2 regions of the Brevibacillus composti genome follow, and region 2 is predicted to be linked to the other one. Evidence: riboswitches for the same ligand, from Rfam matches in the RefSeq annotation. Region 2 holds a riboswitch; the other holds the start of a gene.
What was found. Region 2 has a riboswitch for S-adenosylmethionine ahead of JD108_RS02315 (homocysteine synthase). Riboswitches for the same ligand answer to the same signal wherever they lie in the genome.

Region 1: another riboswitch for S-adenosylmethionine. It lies ahead of metK (methionine adenosyltransferase); the one in region 2 lies ahead of JD108_RS02315 (homocysteine synthase).

The regions. Positions count from the first base shown of each region.
Region 1 is NZ_CP066308.1:4,027,757-4,035,837, forward strand. Features, by position in the region: gene JD108_RS20165 (sensor histidine kinase) at 1-1,029, opposite strand, end outside; gene JD108_RS20170 (polysaccharide deacetylase family protein) at 1,029-1,805, opposite strand; gene metK (methionine adenosyltransferase) at 2,343-3,551, opposite strand; SAM riboswitch class I at 3,688-3,788, opposite strand; gene JD108_RS20180 (hypothetical protein) at 3,842-4,303, opposite strand; gene JD108_RS20185 (S8 family peptidase) at 4,330-6,867, opposite strand; gene JD108_RS20190 (SLAP domain-containing protein) at 6,944-7,924, opposite strand; gene JD108_RS20195 (SLAP domain-containing protein) at 7,971-8,081, opposite strand, start outside.
Region 2 is NZ_CP066308.1:424,601-432,681, forward strand. Features, by position in the region: gene sipW (signal peptidase I SipW) at 1-349, shown strand, start outside; gene JD108_RS02300 (TasA family protein) at 479-1,000, shown strand; gene JD108_RS02305 (SipW-dependent-type signal peptide-containing protein) at 1,077-1,775, shown strand; gene JD108_RS02310 (M73 family metallopeptidase) at 1,789-2,682, shown strand; gene JD108_RS02315 (homocysteine synthase) at 2,792-4,096, opposite strand; SAM riboswitch class I at 4,181-4,286, opposite strand; gene JD108_RS02320 (ISLre2 family transposase) at 4,630-5,982, opposite strand; gene JD108_RS02325 (cytochrome ubiquinol oxidase subunit I) at 6,424-7,737, shown strand; gene JD108_RS02330 (cytochrome d ubiquinol oxidase subunit II) at 7,756-8,081, shown strand, end outside.

The DNA.
Region 1 (8,081 bases), 850 kb from region 2:
CGAGCTTCCCTTGGATATTTGCTTTTCCTTGTCAAAGCCGACGCCGTCGTCCTTGACTACCAGGCGCAGCATCTCTTCCAGAAACTCCAGTTTCACCTGGACGTTGCTGGCGCCGGCGTGCTTTTCCACGTTGTTCAGGCACTCCTGTACCAAGCGAAAGAGCGCTGCTTTCACAGAGCTTTGGAGCGGTTGCTCTACTCCAAAGACGACGAGATCAACCGAGATTTTCGTGCGATCTTCGTAGGTCTGTATGTATTTTTGGAGGGTCGGGACCAGACCTAAATCATCAAGCGCCATGGGACGCAGATCAAAAATGATCCGTCTGACATCCGCCAGACTAAGGCGAACCATTTCCTTCAGTTCATGCAATTCCATCTGCGCTTCCAGAATGCGGTCATTCCTCAGCATTTTATCTACAATTTCGGAGCGAAGCACGACATTGGCCATGGATTGGGCGGGACCGTCATGGATTTCTCGCGCGACCCGCTTCCTCTCCTCTTCCTGGGCCTGGATAATTTGCAGACCCATCAGCTGATGTTTCTTCGCCTCTTCCAGGACGGCTCCTACCTTGCTCAGATCCCCCGTCAGATACCCGAGTACGACGCCCATCTGGGTCACCAGCTGTTCGGCGCGCTCGATTGTCTCCTCCAGCGTGCGCAGCTGACGCTCCAGATCGTTCCGCCGCTTTTTCAGGTTATTTTCGCGCTCCCGATAGATCGACAGCTCCACCTGGATGCGATTCGCTTCCTCATAGGCGATGCGAATATCCTCTTCCGTATAGGTGTTGAAATTGCGGCTGACCAGCACGAGGCGGGCGCGGGCCCTGCGGTAGGAGAGCTCCAATTCATCTACCTTGCTTATCACTTTTGCGATTTCCTGGCGCAATTCATGCAAATCAAATTTGAGGGAGTTCCCCTCTTGCCTGGCGTTCTCGGCGATCTCAAATATTTGCGATTTACTCGTCTCCACCGTCTCGATCGTGCGATTAATCACACCATCCAACATGGTAATACTGATCGCCTGATTCATCATGGTTCTCCTTCAAACGCAGTTTTAACCTCTCGGAACAGTTGCTCAAGCCTGGCTGTATCCACTTCCCGCAGCCCGACATCATAGCGGGGGATGGAAAATGGATCGACCTTCGCAGTCACGACTCCCGGATTGGAATTGAATACAAACCGGTACCCTGCCTGCTTGGCTGTATCGAGCACGATTTCGTTGCTGTAGCCAAACGGCAGCGAAATGGTTTCCACCTGTTTGCCGACCAGATCGCTCAGGCCGACGCGAGACATGGTAAAGTCCACATACAGGCGTGTTCGGTACTCCTGCTCGTCTTCGAGCCGCTCCAGATCTTCAACATAGACGGGAGCGGTCTCCGGACCCAGCTCTCCCCATTCGTTGCGCGCCTTCTCATCATGCAGGCTGTACGTATGAGAACCGATGTCCACCAACCCGGTTTGCAGCATCTCTTTTACCTGCGGCCTGGACAGCGGCATGGTCATGTTCTCCCGTTTGCGCTCGTCCGTATCTCGCAGTCGTCCCAGGATGGCAAAATTGACGGACGGAAACTGATAACGCTCCATCACGGGAAAGGCATGGGTGTAATAGCTTTCGTACCCATCGTCAAAAGTGATCAGCACCGCATTGGCGGTGGGCAGCACACCCGTTTCCACAAAACGGACAAACTCTGTCAACGAAATCGGATGAAAGTTGTTTTCGTACAGAAACTCCATATGTTTTTCGAATGCATCAGCACCGATGACATAGCGCTGGTCAGAATTGTCGGTCACATGATGGTACGTCAAAACAACTACCCGATTTCTGTACCATAATGCTGAGGAAACAGCTTTTTCCCGGCTGTCATCTTTTTGTGGCAAAGCTTCGTTTTTCTCACTTGTGCTTATAGACGTAATCACATGGGGGAAAGGTTGCACTTTTGACTCCTCTAGTTGTAAAAAAGAGGATGTCCCGAGCAGTCCGCCAGCTACAACCAGCCCTAAAGTCATGAAAAATACGAGAAGGAAGGGCAGTCTCTTCGGCAAACAGATCCCTCCTCTATGCCTATATAGGAATTTCGACGTACGCAAACAGATTCCTTTATGAACTGAATTCCAGTAAAGCTCCTGTCTATTTACCCATTGCCCGGGAGCATATAAGCGGTTATATCGAATTCCGTGTGCCTTTTAACCAGTAAAACGAATAGCGGGGCTGTAGTGAGAAGAATCATGTTCCCATGCTAAGCTCCGTTCTCCGCCCTGCAGGGAGGCTTCACTGTCCGCTCCACAGCGGCCCCTCAGGCACAAAAAAGAGCCCGGTGAATCACCAGGCTCTCCAGGCATCTGTTATTGCTGCATGAATGCGGCTGCATCCTGCTTGAGCGCTTCCGCCTTGTCTGTGCGCTCCCATGGCACATCCAAGTCATTGCGGCCGAAATGGCCGTAGGCCGCTGTCTGCTTGTAAATCGGGCGGCGCAGATCAAGCTGCTTAATGATACCGGCAGGACGAAGATCAAAATGCTTGCGGATCAGCGTCACCAGATGCTCCTCCGCCACCTTGCCGGTGCCAAAGGTATCGACGCTGATGGAAACAGGCTGCGCCACGCCAATAGCGTATGCTACCTGAACTTCACATTTGTCGGCGAGGCCGGCTGCCACGATGTTTTTCGCCACATAGCGCGCTGCGTACGCACCGGAGCGGTCCACTTTTGTCGGATCTTTCCCGGAGAAAGCGCCGCCGCCGTGACGAGCATAACCGCCGTAGGTATCTACGATGATTTTGCGTCCGGTCAAACCGGCATCACCCTGCGGGCCGCCGATAACAAAACGTCCTGTCGGGTTAATGAAATATTTGGTTTCGGCATCCAGCAGTTCAGCTGGCACAACCGGCTTGATCACATGCTCGGTGAGGTCTTGTTTGATTTGCTCCAGCGTTGCTTCAGGCGCGTGCTGCGTCGAGATGACGATCGTGTCGATGCGGACTGGCTTGTCCCCATCGTACTCCACTGTAACCTGTGTTTTTCCATCCGGGCGCAGATAGCTCAGCTGGCCGTTTTTGCGTACTTCAGTCAGACGGCGCGCCAATTGGTGAGCCATGCTGATCGGCAGCGGCATCAGCTCAGGTGTCTCGTTGCAAGCAAAGCCGAACATCAGGCCTTGGTCGCCGGCGCCAATTGCTTCGATCTCCGCATCTGTCATGGTACCCTCACGCGCTTCCAATGCCTGGTCTACGCCGAGGGCAATGTCTGCAGACTGCTCGCCAATCGCTGTCAGTACGCCGCAAGTGTCGGCGTCAAAACCAAACTTGGCGCGATCGTAGCCGATTTCACGGATGGTGTCACGAACGAGCTTTTGAATATCTACGTAAGTATTGGTGGTGATTTCTCCCGCCACGAGCACCAGACCCGTGGTAACGGAAGTTTCGCATGCGACGCGAGCATTCGGGTCCTTGGACAAAATCGCATCCAGGATCGAGTCGGAAATTTGGTCGCAAATCTTGTCGGGATGACCTTCTGTGACGGATTCAGAAGTAAACAGACGACGCCCTTTTTGCAAAGCCAATGTAAATACCTCCTTTGACCTCATACAAATAGTGTGGTAGCCGAAACAGGTTATTATTAGACGACGGCACAAGCAAAAAAAAACCTTTTCCTGTATGTGAGGAAAAGGTGCTGTGATTGCGTTCCCTACCCTCTTATCGGCCAGAACAGGTTACCGTTCTGCTGGTTAGCACCGCTCGAGTCGGTTGCCGGGCTTCATGGGGCCAGTCCCTCCGCCTGCTCTGGATAAGAGTATCCATTACGGTTTATAGAATAATCGTTTTTATCTCCGGTGTCAATAAGCGGTTAGCGTATTTCGTACTTGCCCCGGACCATGATGTAGGCCACGTTGTCGTACCCCGACTGTAGGCGCAGACCGCGATTGTCAGAGCGGGCAATCAGAAGCAGGTGATTGGCCTGCACGAGTGCTCCGCCGCGCAGGTCGGCTCCTTCGGTAATATCGGTCAAGCCGTCGCCTTTATTGCCTGCTACGGCTTGTACCTTGCCGGTGCGAACGATAAATTCGGTCCCTTCAAAGCCGTAGAGCGTCTGCCCCGGATACAGCTCCACCACGGTCAATCCATTGGAGACACTGCCTCCGCCTCCGCCCAAAGCCTGCCGGATTTGCTGATCAACATAGCTTTTGGTGACAACCGGATCGTCGACCGAACCCGGCACGCCGCCGTTTCCGTCAGCCAGTGCTTGCGATGCAAAGACCGCTGTTCCGACTATGGCCAGGGCGAGAAATCCCTTGGTTGCTTTTTTCATGTTCTATTCTCTCCTTTTCCATCGGATTACAATTGGTAAGCTTTGGCCAGCAGGACGACCACTTCCGCCCGCGTAGCCCTGCCCTGCGGCTTGAATGTTTGTCCGTAGCCGCTGATCCAGTTCCTGGAGGCGAGCGCCTCCACCGCCGGCGATGCCCAATGGCTGGTCGGCAAATCGGCAAAGGAAGATTTGCTCCGCTTGTACAGCAAGAGATCATGCGCCCGCGCCACCATCAGGGCCATCTCTGCCCGCGTGATCGACTGGTCCGGCTTGATGCTGTTGTTCGGATAGCCCTGGATGATGCCGAGCTTGTGCGCTGTCATCATATTGGCATGGGCCCAGTGGTTGGTGGAAAGGTCACGGAACGGACTTTTCCCCGCATAAGGAACGACATTGACACCCTTGGCCCGCATAGACTGAACCAGCATCGTCGCAAACTGGGCTCGCGTGACGGATTGGTCCGGCCGGAAGGTAGCGTCGTCAAAGCCCTTGACCACGCCCTTGCGGCTCAGTCTGGCGATTTCATTTCGGGCCCAGTGCGTGCTGATGTCGCGGTATCCTTCGATCAATGTCTGTTTGGTCAGCGTAAGCCGGTAGGAGTCGTATTTGAACGGCACAAAGCTGTTCAGCCGGATGTAGTATTTGCCCGGCTTCAGCTTCATCCCCAGGACCTCTTTTCCCTGATCGGACAGCTGCGCGACATCATTGGTGGAAACGAGCGCGTAGTTCAGCGTATCGGCACCGTACAGCTCGAGGCGCATCCCGCTCGACACCGGAACAAAAGGTGCCCGGATCGTCACGTACGATTCAGAATCGAGCGTAAATTGGAACCAGTCCTGATCCGTATGGGTCGGCAGCGTCCCCGTCATCAGCGTGCCTCCCGCCAGCGGCGAAGCCTGACGGTAGGTATCATTCGGCTCGTTGGTGTCTTTTCGAATCGGCGTATAGCTCAAATCGAGCTTGTACTCCCCGTTTACCTGATTCCGCCAATATTCGGTCAGGCGGATGTAATATTTGCCGGGCGACACTTCCTTTTGGGCGCGTTCGGTCGGATCATTGCGATCTCCGCGGTCGTACTCCTCCCAGCCTTGGCCCTGCTTGCCGATCTTCATCACCAGATCGATCCGCTTGGTATCGGCGGTGACGGTCACGTTTAATCGCCCGTATTCCCGGACATAGTAGGAAAACCAGTCTTCGTCTCCCTCTTCGTGAAAATTGCCGATCACCGTGATTTGGTTTCCGACCAGGGGACGAGCTGTATCGATGCTGTTGTTTCTCTCGTAGCGATCCGGATTGATCACAAACCGGCTCATCAAGAGATAGGTAAAAGAATTCACTCCGCCGCTTCGCTCCATCTTGATGTACATCCGGCCCGCTTTGGCCGGCACGGTCAGCGTATCCCCGTTGCCTATGTAGTAAGTAGCAGGCTCGCGATTATCGGAGTAGAAGGTGGCGGCCAACGGTGCTGACACCGAAGAGGTGACTGTCGCAAGCAACGTCACTTTCCCATCATAAGGAACATCCATAAAATACCAATCAATCGGGTCCCGCTCAGACAATTGCGCCCTCAGCTGCGATTCGATCGGAAAGCCTTTGGCTTGTCCTCTGGTGTTGTTCGGCTCGTGAAAATCGAGCGACTGCCGCTCGCTGATCAGCTCTGCTACATTCAACAGACCGTAGCCCGTCTGCCGATCCCATCCCCGCTCCCCCAGATCCGTTGCCGTCTGGTACAGCATCTGCCGCACATCCAGCGGAGACATCTTCGGATTGCGGGCCAGAAGCAAGGCAGCTGCACCGGCAACCTGCGGCGCCGCAGCCGACGTCCCGGTGAAAGTCCCGTACTTGCCGCCTGGTTTCGTCGTGTAAATATTGAAGCCCGGGGCCACGATATTCAGCTCGGGACCCGTGTTAGAATCGTACAGCGGCTGCCGATTATCCTTGACCGCTCCCACCGCGACCACTGTCGGATAAGCGGCCGGGTAGGCGACGCGATTGGCTTCGTTGCCGCTCGCGGCCACCACCAGAACACCGCTCGCCTCCGCCCGTTGGACTGCGGCCGTCAAAGACTTGGAGTAGGAAAGGCTGCTCACGGACATGAGGATGATTTTGGCTCCTCGATCAATTGCGGTTTGAATCCCTTTTGCGAGGATTTCGACATCGGTTTCCCCATACTTGTCCAAAACCTTGATCGGCAGAATCCGCGCGTGCCACAACAGGCCGGAAACGCCGATATTGTTGTTTCCCCGCCCCGCCAGCACGCCGGCCACAGCCGTTCCATGCCCGTTCATGCTGTCATCCTGTGCCGATCGGGAAGGCTCCACGACATTGACTCCCGGCAGAAGGTTCCCTTTCAAGTCGGGATGATTGTAGTCTACCCCCGTATCCAGGACGGCGATCGTAATCGCCGCGTTGCTGGTAACCGTTTTCCAGGCCTGATCTGCCTTGATGAGCTTGAGGTGGCTTTGATTATTGATATAGCGGTCGGAGGTGGGAGCCGCTGCTTCCGCTGTCTGTCTTCCTCCCAAAACCGCGGTGAGTCCTATCGCGACGGCAAGCACCGTCATCCATAATCGTTTCAAAGAAGCTCCGCTCCCTTTGATTGAAAATCCCCCTCTCGCCGTGCGAAAAGGGGGACGCTCTTTACTGCAGAAATCCTTTTGACTTGGTGGCGTCGAACACAGGATTCTCCGTTTTCTGTTGAGTCGCCTTCGGAATGAAGACCGTGCACTCTTCTACAGACACACCCTCTTTGAGGATGGACGATGCGGGGATTTCAAACGCAATGATGCGGAAATCTTTTGCATCGACTTTCATGTTTTCCAGAGTGTAGCTCACGCGTGCAATCGCTTCGCCGCTCTGGTCGTGAACGATGATCGGCACTTCGGTAAATTCCAGGCGCTTGTCGAGGCCGTTGCGGAACAGCACGACGACTTTCAGACCGCCGTTTTCTCCTTCTTTCAGACCCAGCGCTTTCAGATCCACTTGGCCTTCCTGAACCGGATTTTCGGCCAGTTTCTTGCGGTAGTATTCGATTTCATCCATTTCCAATTCTCCTCCTGCTTGTGCAGATTCACCCGATTTTTTCACAGGTCTGACATACCCCAGGGTAAGCGGAATTTCCTTTTCGGGAAGATTGTCAAACTCATCCCAACGGAACAAGAACTCGCAGGGACGGCTGGACTGATCACCAATCGGCCCAAACGTCATCATCTCGAAATTCTTTCGGGCGACGACCTCTCCCTCAGGTGTGACCAGATTCAGCGGCACCGTATCCAACAGGACGCTCTTCTCCGTCGCATTGCGAATGTAGGTGAGCACGAGATAGCCGTCTTGGGTCACCTGAGTATAAAACGGGAAAATCCCCACTTCATCCCGGACGACCGGCGGCAGCTCATCGTGAATATAACGGAGCAGCTCCGCTTCCTGTTCCTCCAGTACATCCCAGGGACCGTGCAAGCTCACGAAAAGCTCCTTCGAAGGAAGGCGATTCGCCGATTGCTCCGGATTCTCGATCCCGGACACACCAAGGTAAATTTCCTTGTGCAGGTTTTCATGAATGTCTTCACGCACCTGATCCAGGCTCTCTTTGGAGCCAAACCAGTTTTCAAGTAACCAACTCATGCAGTATCCTCCTATACCAAACGCAGTATGCGTCCTTCCGCTGTGACTACTTCTTGGTGTTTCTGGTGATCTTCATGTACCAATCGCTCAGATCGGCATCTGGCTTCTTCACGAGATCCGCCGGAAAGACAACCAACCAGGGACGGCTTGTTTTGGC
Region 2 (8,081 bases):
CGGTGACGTGATCACCTTCAAGTCCGCAGACAACGCCAGCGTCCTGATTACCCACCGCATTCTCGAAGTCAAGACCATCGATTCAGAGCTTCACTTTATCACCAAAGGAGATAACAACGACGCGCCCGACTCCTCTCCCGTTCCCGCTTCGCATGTAGTCGGCGTGTATGCCGACCTGACTGTCCCTTACCTGGGCTTCATTCTCAACTTTTTGAAATCCAAAGCAGGGATCGCGCTTTTTCTGATCGTTCCCGGGGTCTACCTCATCCTCTCGCAGATGATCAGCCTCTGGCGGACGATCGCGCAAATGGAAAAAGAGAAAGAGGCGTCAAAAGAACCAATCGGGTAAAAACCTCAGCTTCCCTACGTTAGGAATCTTCTCGCAAGAAATACAGGAGTAGACGCAAATGATACACACTGGTTTTGCGTGAGAGGTTCTAAATAAACCAAGAAATCATTTATTAGGAGGAATTTTTCCATGAAACTGGGACTCAAAGGCAAATTCGGTATGGCATTGGCTTCCACGGCTCTGGGAGCGGCACTGATTGGCGGCGGCACGTTCGCCCTCTTCTCGGACACGGCGGCCAATGAAGGCAACACCTTTACGGCAGGGACGCTCACCATTGAGGATGTAACCGGCGGCGCTGCTTTTGACTACACCGTGTACTTCGACAACCTGGCTCCTGGAGACAGCGAAAACGAACAGCTGACCATCAGAAACACGGGTTCCCTGGATGCGTGGGTAGCCATTGACACAGACAACACAACGACGACGGGCGCTCTGTTTGAAGGTGACACCCCCCTCACATTGACGCTGGATGGCGACACGGTGCTCATCCCTGCGGGCGGGGAAGCTACCTTCGATGTCAGCTACAACTTCCCCCTGGAAGCAGGAAATGAGTATCAAGAAGCCACCGGAACGGCATCGATTGCTATAAAAGCCGTACAGGCGCGCAACAATACGAACGCTGCCGGCGACGGTCCGACTGCTTGGGATTAATCTTATAGCTGAAAAGGGTGGTGGAAGTCACCGCCCTTTTTTCACTCAATACGAGTAACCGGTAGGAGGGTATTGCATGAATGCGAGGAAAAAAATAGTCGCCCTGTCCATGGCTGGATTACTGACAGTGGGACTGGCAGTTGGCGGTGTCACCTTCGCGCTGTTTACGGATACGGCGGCCAATGAAGGCAATGAATTTACCGCAGGAACCATCAATTTGAACGCAGCCCGCAACCATGGAGACTATCTGCAGGGTCCGATGTTCTACTCGGACTTCCTCGATCCGGATGGGAATCACCCCTATGACAAGACCGAGCTGCGCCCAAGCGGCGAGGTGATCGGCGGCTGGGCGCCTGGGGACAAAGTGAAGCGGACGATGATTCTCTCCAATACAGGAAGTCTCGACGCCAAACTGACGGGGGTCAAAGCCACCGTAAGAGAGTCCTACACCCAGACACTTCGCAATGGCAGAGATACCCGGACGGTGACGGGAGAAATTGCGGGTGCGGCCTACGAAGAGTTTATCGATAAGGCGCATGTGAAAATCTCCAATCCCGACAGCGATACCTTGATTTTTGACGGCGTGCTCAGGGATCTGATCGGCGAGGGGTATGCCGGTGTCGTCGAGGAATTGGTGCTCCAGTCCGATCCCTCCGGCCCGCTCAACATTACGTTTGAGGTGACGCTGGACAGATCCGCAGGCAATGAGCTGCAAGGAAAGAACTTCATCTTCGACTTCGGCTTCTACGCGGAACAGGTGCGGAATAACGACTAAGCGGGATACGGGCGTGTCTCTGGCGCGATATAAAGTATGGATGCTTCTCTCCCTGCTGATTGTGCTCGTGTTGGGGCTTTTCACGGGAGGAGCTACGCTGGGAGCGTTACGCGACAGTACAGGAGAGGGGAAAATTATCTTTACGGCGGGAGAGCTGGGGATTGCGGTGGAAAACGAGGAGATTCGCTTTACGGAGGCGACAGGTACGGTAAGCCTCCCGATCGACAGGCTGGCTCCCGGGGATCGGGGTACGGAGACATTCCAGCTCCGCAACCACAAAGCCGCCGATCTGAAGTATGAGATCAGGGGCGGTGTCGCAAACGGTCCGATTCCGTTCACCGGGGTGGATCCGGCCCAGGATCTGCGAGTGTCCTATGCGTACTCTACCGATCAGGGAAAAACCTGGATCAGCATTACTCCCGGGACGCGGGATATTTTTCTGGCAGCCAAAGAGATTCACTACTACAAAATCAATTACCAGATTCCGCTTTCCGCGGACAATCGCTATCAGCAGGCAAGCGGAGCGCTGCAGCTAGTCTTTCATGCGGAGTCCCTTCAGCAGCAGGCAGGATGTTTTCTCCCGCCGTTTGCCAACAACCAATTCGCCCTCCACCAGGGTTCCGCGGTGCCGATCAAATTCCAGCTCAAGGACGTGAAGCCGCACCCGGAAGGCGATGTCCGCCTGGAGATCACGGGACCTGCGGTGGGAGGCGGAACGGTGAGCTATACTTTTTCTCGTGAAAATGGCACACTCGATCGAAACGGGAATCACTATCAGGCCGGCTTTTCCACGCGTGACTATCCGGTCGTGACAGATGGCGTCTACAAGGCTGTGGTCTATACAGGGAGTACGGCTGTCTGTGGAAAGGAATTCGCGGTGCGCCAGCAGGGCAACCGGGCGAATTAGGAAGCAGGGCGCAAAAAAACACACCTCCGCTCGCCGGCACAAAGCCGGAAGGAGGTGTGTTTTTGCGTGAGGGGAAGGCTCCGCCCAAAGCTCGCGAAGCCTTCCTCTTTTATTGGACGCTCTTGGCGGTAACCGCCGCCTGCAAAGCCTGCTCCAAATCGCCAATAATATCGTCGATCGCCTCCGTGCCGATGGAGAGGCGAATCAGCCCGGGCGTCACACCTGCAGCGAGCTGCTCTTCCGCGGTCATCTGCTGGTGCGTGGTGCTCGCCGGGTGGATGACCAGTGATTTGGAATCGCCGACGTTGGCCAGATGGGAGAAAAGCTGGAGGGATTCGATCAGCTTTTTCCCTTCCTCGACGCCGCCGCGAATGCCGAAGGTGAGGAGGGCGCCTGCGCCTTTTGGCAAGTATTTTTGAGTGAGCGGGTAGTACGGGCTGCTTTCCAGACCGGGGTAATTGACCCATTCCACAGCCGGATGATCCTGCAGGAAACGGGCCACAGCCAACGTATTTTGGCTGTGACGCTCCATACGCAGATGCAGCGTCTCCAGTCCTTGCAGGAACAAAAAGGCGTTAAACGGTGCGACAGCAGCGCCGATGTCGCGCTGAAGCTGTACGCGGGCCTTGATGATGTAGGCCAGCGGGCCGACCGCTTCGGTAAAGACGACGCCGTGATAGCTCGGGTCCGGCGTGGTCAGTCCAGGGAATTTGCCGTTGTTCCAGTCAAATTTGCCGGAATCGACGATGATTCCGCCGATCGCGGTGCCGTGACCACCGATGAATTTCGTCGTGGAGTGAACCACGATGTCGGCGCCATGGTCAAACGGACGGCAGAGCAATGGCGTCGCGAAGGTATTGTCAACGATCAACGGAACGCCGTTTTCATGAGCGATGGCGGCGATGGCTTCCAGATCGGCGACGTCGATTCGCGGGTTGCCAATCGTCTCGGTGAAGAGGGCTTTGGTTTTCTCGTTGATTTTCGCCCGGAAATTTTCGGGATCAGACGGGTCTACGAAATGGACCGTAATCCCCAGCTTCGACAGCGTATGGGCAAACAGATTGTAGGTGCCGCCGTACAGATGGCTGGAAGAGACGATCTCATCGCCGGCTCCTGCGATATTCAAAATGGCAAACGTAATCGCCGCTTGCCCGGAGGATGTGGCCAGCGCGCCGACGCCGCCCTCCAGCAGGGCGACACGCTGCTCGAAAACATCCTGGGTGGGATTCATGATGCGGGTGTAGATGTTGCCGAATTCCTTCAGCGCGAACAGATTGGCGGCATGTTCGGTATCGCGGAATACGTACGAGGTCGTCTGGTAGATGGGCACGGCCCGTGATCCCGTGACAGGATCCACCTGCTGTCCTCCGTGCAGGGCAAGGGTTTCCGGCTTCCACTGTTTTTGATCTGACATGGTCATCTCTTCCTCTCATCCATTTGTATTTAGAAAAAACAAAGCCTTTTCCTGAGAGGGAAAAGGCTTCGGGCATACCGCGCGGCTTCATCTCTCAGAATCACTGATTCTGCAGGAATTGGCACCATGCGGATCGACCGCAGGTTGCCGGGTTTCATCGGGCCTGTCCCTCCACCACTCTTGATGAAATGTTTGAAATTTTCTAATCTTGCTTATCTGCTATTATAGTGCGGCGAAGACGAGAGGTCAATCAAATATTCCCGACTAATATGGGTGGATTTTCGTGATTTAAAAAAGGGAGATCTTTGTCAGATCTCCCTTCTGTCTGTGAGTCAGCAGCGGATATGTACTCCGCTCCATGCCTTCGTCTTTTTTAATCGTTGTGTGTGTACCATCGCAATTTCCATTAGGATTCTGTGTGAGTCAAGCCATAGTGGGCAGGATTTTTTTGTCTCCAAAATAAGACTTCTGGTTTCCTCTTCTTGAAAGCGTTTTATTTTTGTATGATTCCTTTCTTCCACTCGATTTTTGCCTCATCCGCGAAGGGCTTTTAAGGCCAGCCCGGTAGGGCTGCTTTGATATGGCCCGTGCAACAGGCGGATCGTCCCGTTTATATAGCCTTTTGCCTGCTCTTTCACTTCCCGTAGCAAGTCCTTCACTCGGACCATTGGGTTGGGCTGTAACACTTGCTTCTTCGCTATCGCCTGGCCGCTCAAACGACTTCCCTCTTGTCGTGCCATAATGGCTCGCAACATCGCTTGTACTCCCCGTACACTCCAACTGTAGCCGCCTCGTTTGGTCCTTTTTGCCATCACCCGCATTTGCGCTTCCGCACTCCCCATTGGACGCATGCCCGTCGTGTCGATACCAGCTTCACCCAGAACCTTTCGATAGTCGATAAGATGCCTTCGATGCCGCCGTAAATAGGCCACGTATTTCCGCCATTCGTTCCGGTGCTCTTCCAGAATCTTTTCCTCCGGTACGGACTCTACTGTCGCCAGCAAGATATCCGCTTCAAAGGCCGCCAACGCCTGCCTTACCGTCTGCCACGTCTCTGGCAACTGACCCAGGAATCGGCGCAATTCTCGCGCCACATGAAAGCGATCCAGTGTGTAAATACAGCGGTGAAAGTAGGATTCGCATTCTCCAATCCAATTGGCCCCATCCCCATTGACTACGATCCATGTGTTTTCATCCATGTCGTAATGACGAACCAGAAAGTCGCCAAACCCTTCCCAGAACTCTCCCTTCGTCGTATGCAGGTAATGGCGTTTCGACCTAAGCCGCACTCGGTCCCCCTCTTGTTCCCATCCTTCGTGCACAATCGCCATTCGATTTTCCATTCCCCGCTGGCGTTGCCTCTGCAATGAGGTGTAAAGTCCATCCACTTCCACAAACAATACGCGAACCGACCTTCGGGTCGCTTTCGACACGATGGTTGATGCTTGTTCAACCCGCGTGATTAGTTTGTCCCGAATGGCCTCATGGCTCAGTACCCGATACCCCAGTAACGCTTCCAAGCGTTTTGCGCTGTCCCGGTACGAGGGGCCTTGGCTAGCAAATTCGATCGCTATCTCTTCCAAAAACGGGCTTAGCTTCTCCCGCCCGTCAAAGGCCAGCATACGATCCAACAAATACACATGTTGACCCTTCACGCGATCCTGATACAATCGCCGTTTGAATCGAACCGTACCAAAGAGCGTGTCGATCTGGACTTCTCGTTGGTCCTTCAGCCGAAAGCGTGAATGATCCCGTTGATGCATCAGATACTCGTCCAACGCTTCCAAAATATAAGCCATACCGGCAGCGAACTGTTCCTGCAACGTTCGAAACAACAACGTTTCAAGCTCTTTCATTGTGGGAAATTCCGTGGTAAACTTGCTCACAGGGTTTCTCCTCCTTGGTGTGTTTGGTTTTGGCGCTTTACACTTTACCAAGAAGAGAAGCCCTTTTCTATACCCTCCAACTGATTTTTCTTCAAAAATTTCTTTTCGGTTTGCCCACGAACATTTTACTCATACTAGGATTCTTGGTTTGTCCGCATCCACAAGCTGCCATCTTTCCAACCTCCTTTTCCTAATTAGATACAAGGCGATTATACATTACTGAATAAGTAAAAATAAATTACTTTTCGTAAATAGGTATGTAAAAATAACAAATTGTCATTCCGCCTTTTTTCCGTAACCAATTCGCCCCGAATCCGTAACTAATTCGTCCTCCCTTGTTCACAACCTGTGGCCCCCGGGAGCCATATAATAAAAGTGATTGTGATCACATTCACACATATGCATAGTGAATAAGTTGTTTTTCGGGAAGGGGAGACAACGATGGAACTGGACAATACCATGCTCGCTCGCATCCTGACGTCTTTGACCCTGGGCTTTCACATCATTTTCGCGGCCTTGGGCGTCGGGATTCCGATTATCATTTCGATCGCGGAGTGGCTGGGCATCCGGCGCAAAGACCCGATGTATATCCTAATGGCACGCCGCTGGGTGAAAGGCTTTACGGTCACGGTAGCGGTCGGTGTCGTGACGGGGACGTGCATCGGGATGCAGCTCAGTCTATTGTGGCCAAGCTTTATGAAGGTAGCCGGAGAGGCGATCGCGCTGCCCCTGTTTTTAGAGACCTTTGCCTTTTTCTTTGAAGCGATTTTTTTGGGCATCTACCTGTATACCTGGGACCGTTTTAAAAACCCGTACATTCACTGGCTGTTCTCAATCCCGGTCGTCATCGGCTCGACCGCGTCCGCTTTTTTTATCATGACCGTGAATGCGTTTATGAACGCGCCCCAAGGCTTTACCCTGGTGGACGGGACGATCGTCGACGTGCAGCCGCTGGCGGCGATGTTCAACCCCGCCACACCGACCAAAGCGGGCCATATGATCCTCTCTTCGTATGCCACGTCCGCCTTTGTGCTGGCAGCGATTGCGGCCTGGAAGTTGCTGAAAGGCCATGCCCATGAGTACCACCGCAAGGCCCTTACTTTCACTGTCGCGCTGGCGCTCTTGTTCTCCTTTGGCACCGCTTTGTACGGCGATTTCGCCGGAAAGTATCTGGCAAAGTACCAACCGGCCAAACTGGCGGCCGCCGAGTGGCATTTTGAGACGAAGCCGCAGGCCGAGCTGATTCTGGGCGGGGTGCTGGACCCGGAGACACTGGAGGTGAAAAGCGCTTTGAAGCTGCCTTTTGCGCTCAGCATCCTGGCGACCGGATCGCCGAACGGCGAGGTAATGGGGCTGGATCAGATTCCGCGCGAGCTGTGGCCGCCGCTTTTCATCCACTATCTCTTTGACGGCATGGTCCTGATCGGGATGTACATGGTGGCGGTGCCGATTCTCTACTTTGCCGTGCGCCGCTGGAAAAAGGGGCAGGTGCCCCGCGCGCTGCTCCACGCCATCTTCTGGGGCGCTCCGCTGGCCATGCTGGCGATCGAGCTGGGGTGGATTTTCTCCGAAATTGGCCGGCAGCCGTGGATTCTCGTCGGCTACATGAAGACCCAGCATGCGGCCACGACCGCAGACAATGTCGGGGAGATGCTGATTTTGTTCAGCCTCTTGTACGCGTTCCTGGCAATCGTCTGCTCGCTGGTGCTGAAGCGTATGTTTAAAAACAAGCCGGTGGAGCTGGAGCTCAAGTAACGGAAGGGAGGGAATGACATGTCTCTGGAAACATTGGCGATTACGGTGCTGTGGATCTTTCTGTACGGCTACATTATCGTCGCGTCGATTGACTTTGGCGCCGGGTTCTTCTCGTTTTTCTGCAAGATTACCCGCCGCGACCACATCGTCAGCGCGATCATCGAGCGTTATCTGTCGCCGGTATGGGAGGTGACCAACGTATTTCTGATCTTCTTCATGGTCGGGTTGATCGGCTTTTTCCCGGATACCGCCTACTACTACGGAACCGCCCTGCTGGTGCCGGGGAGCATCTTTCTCATCCTGCAGTCGCTGCGCGGCTCCTTCTACGCCTTTGCCCATTACGG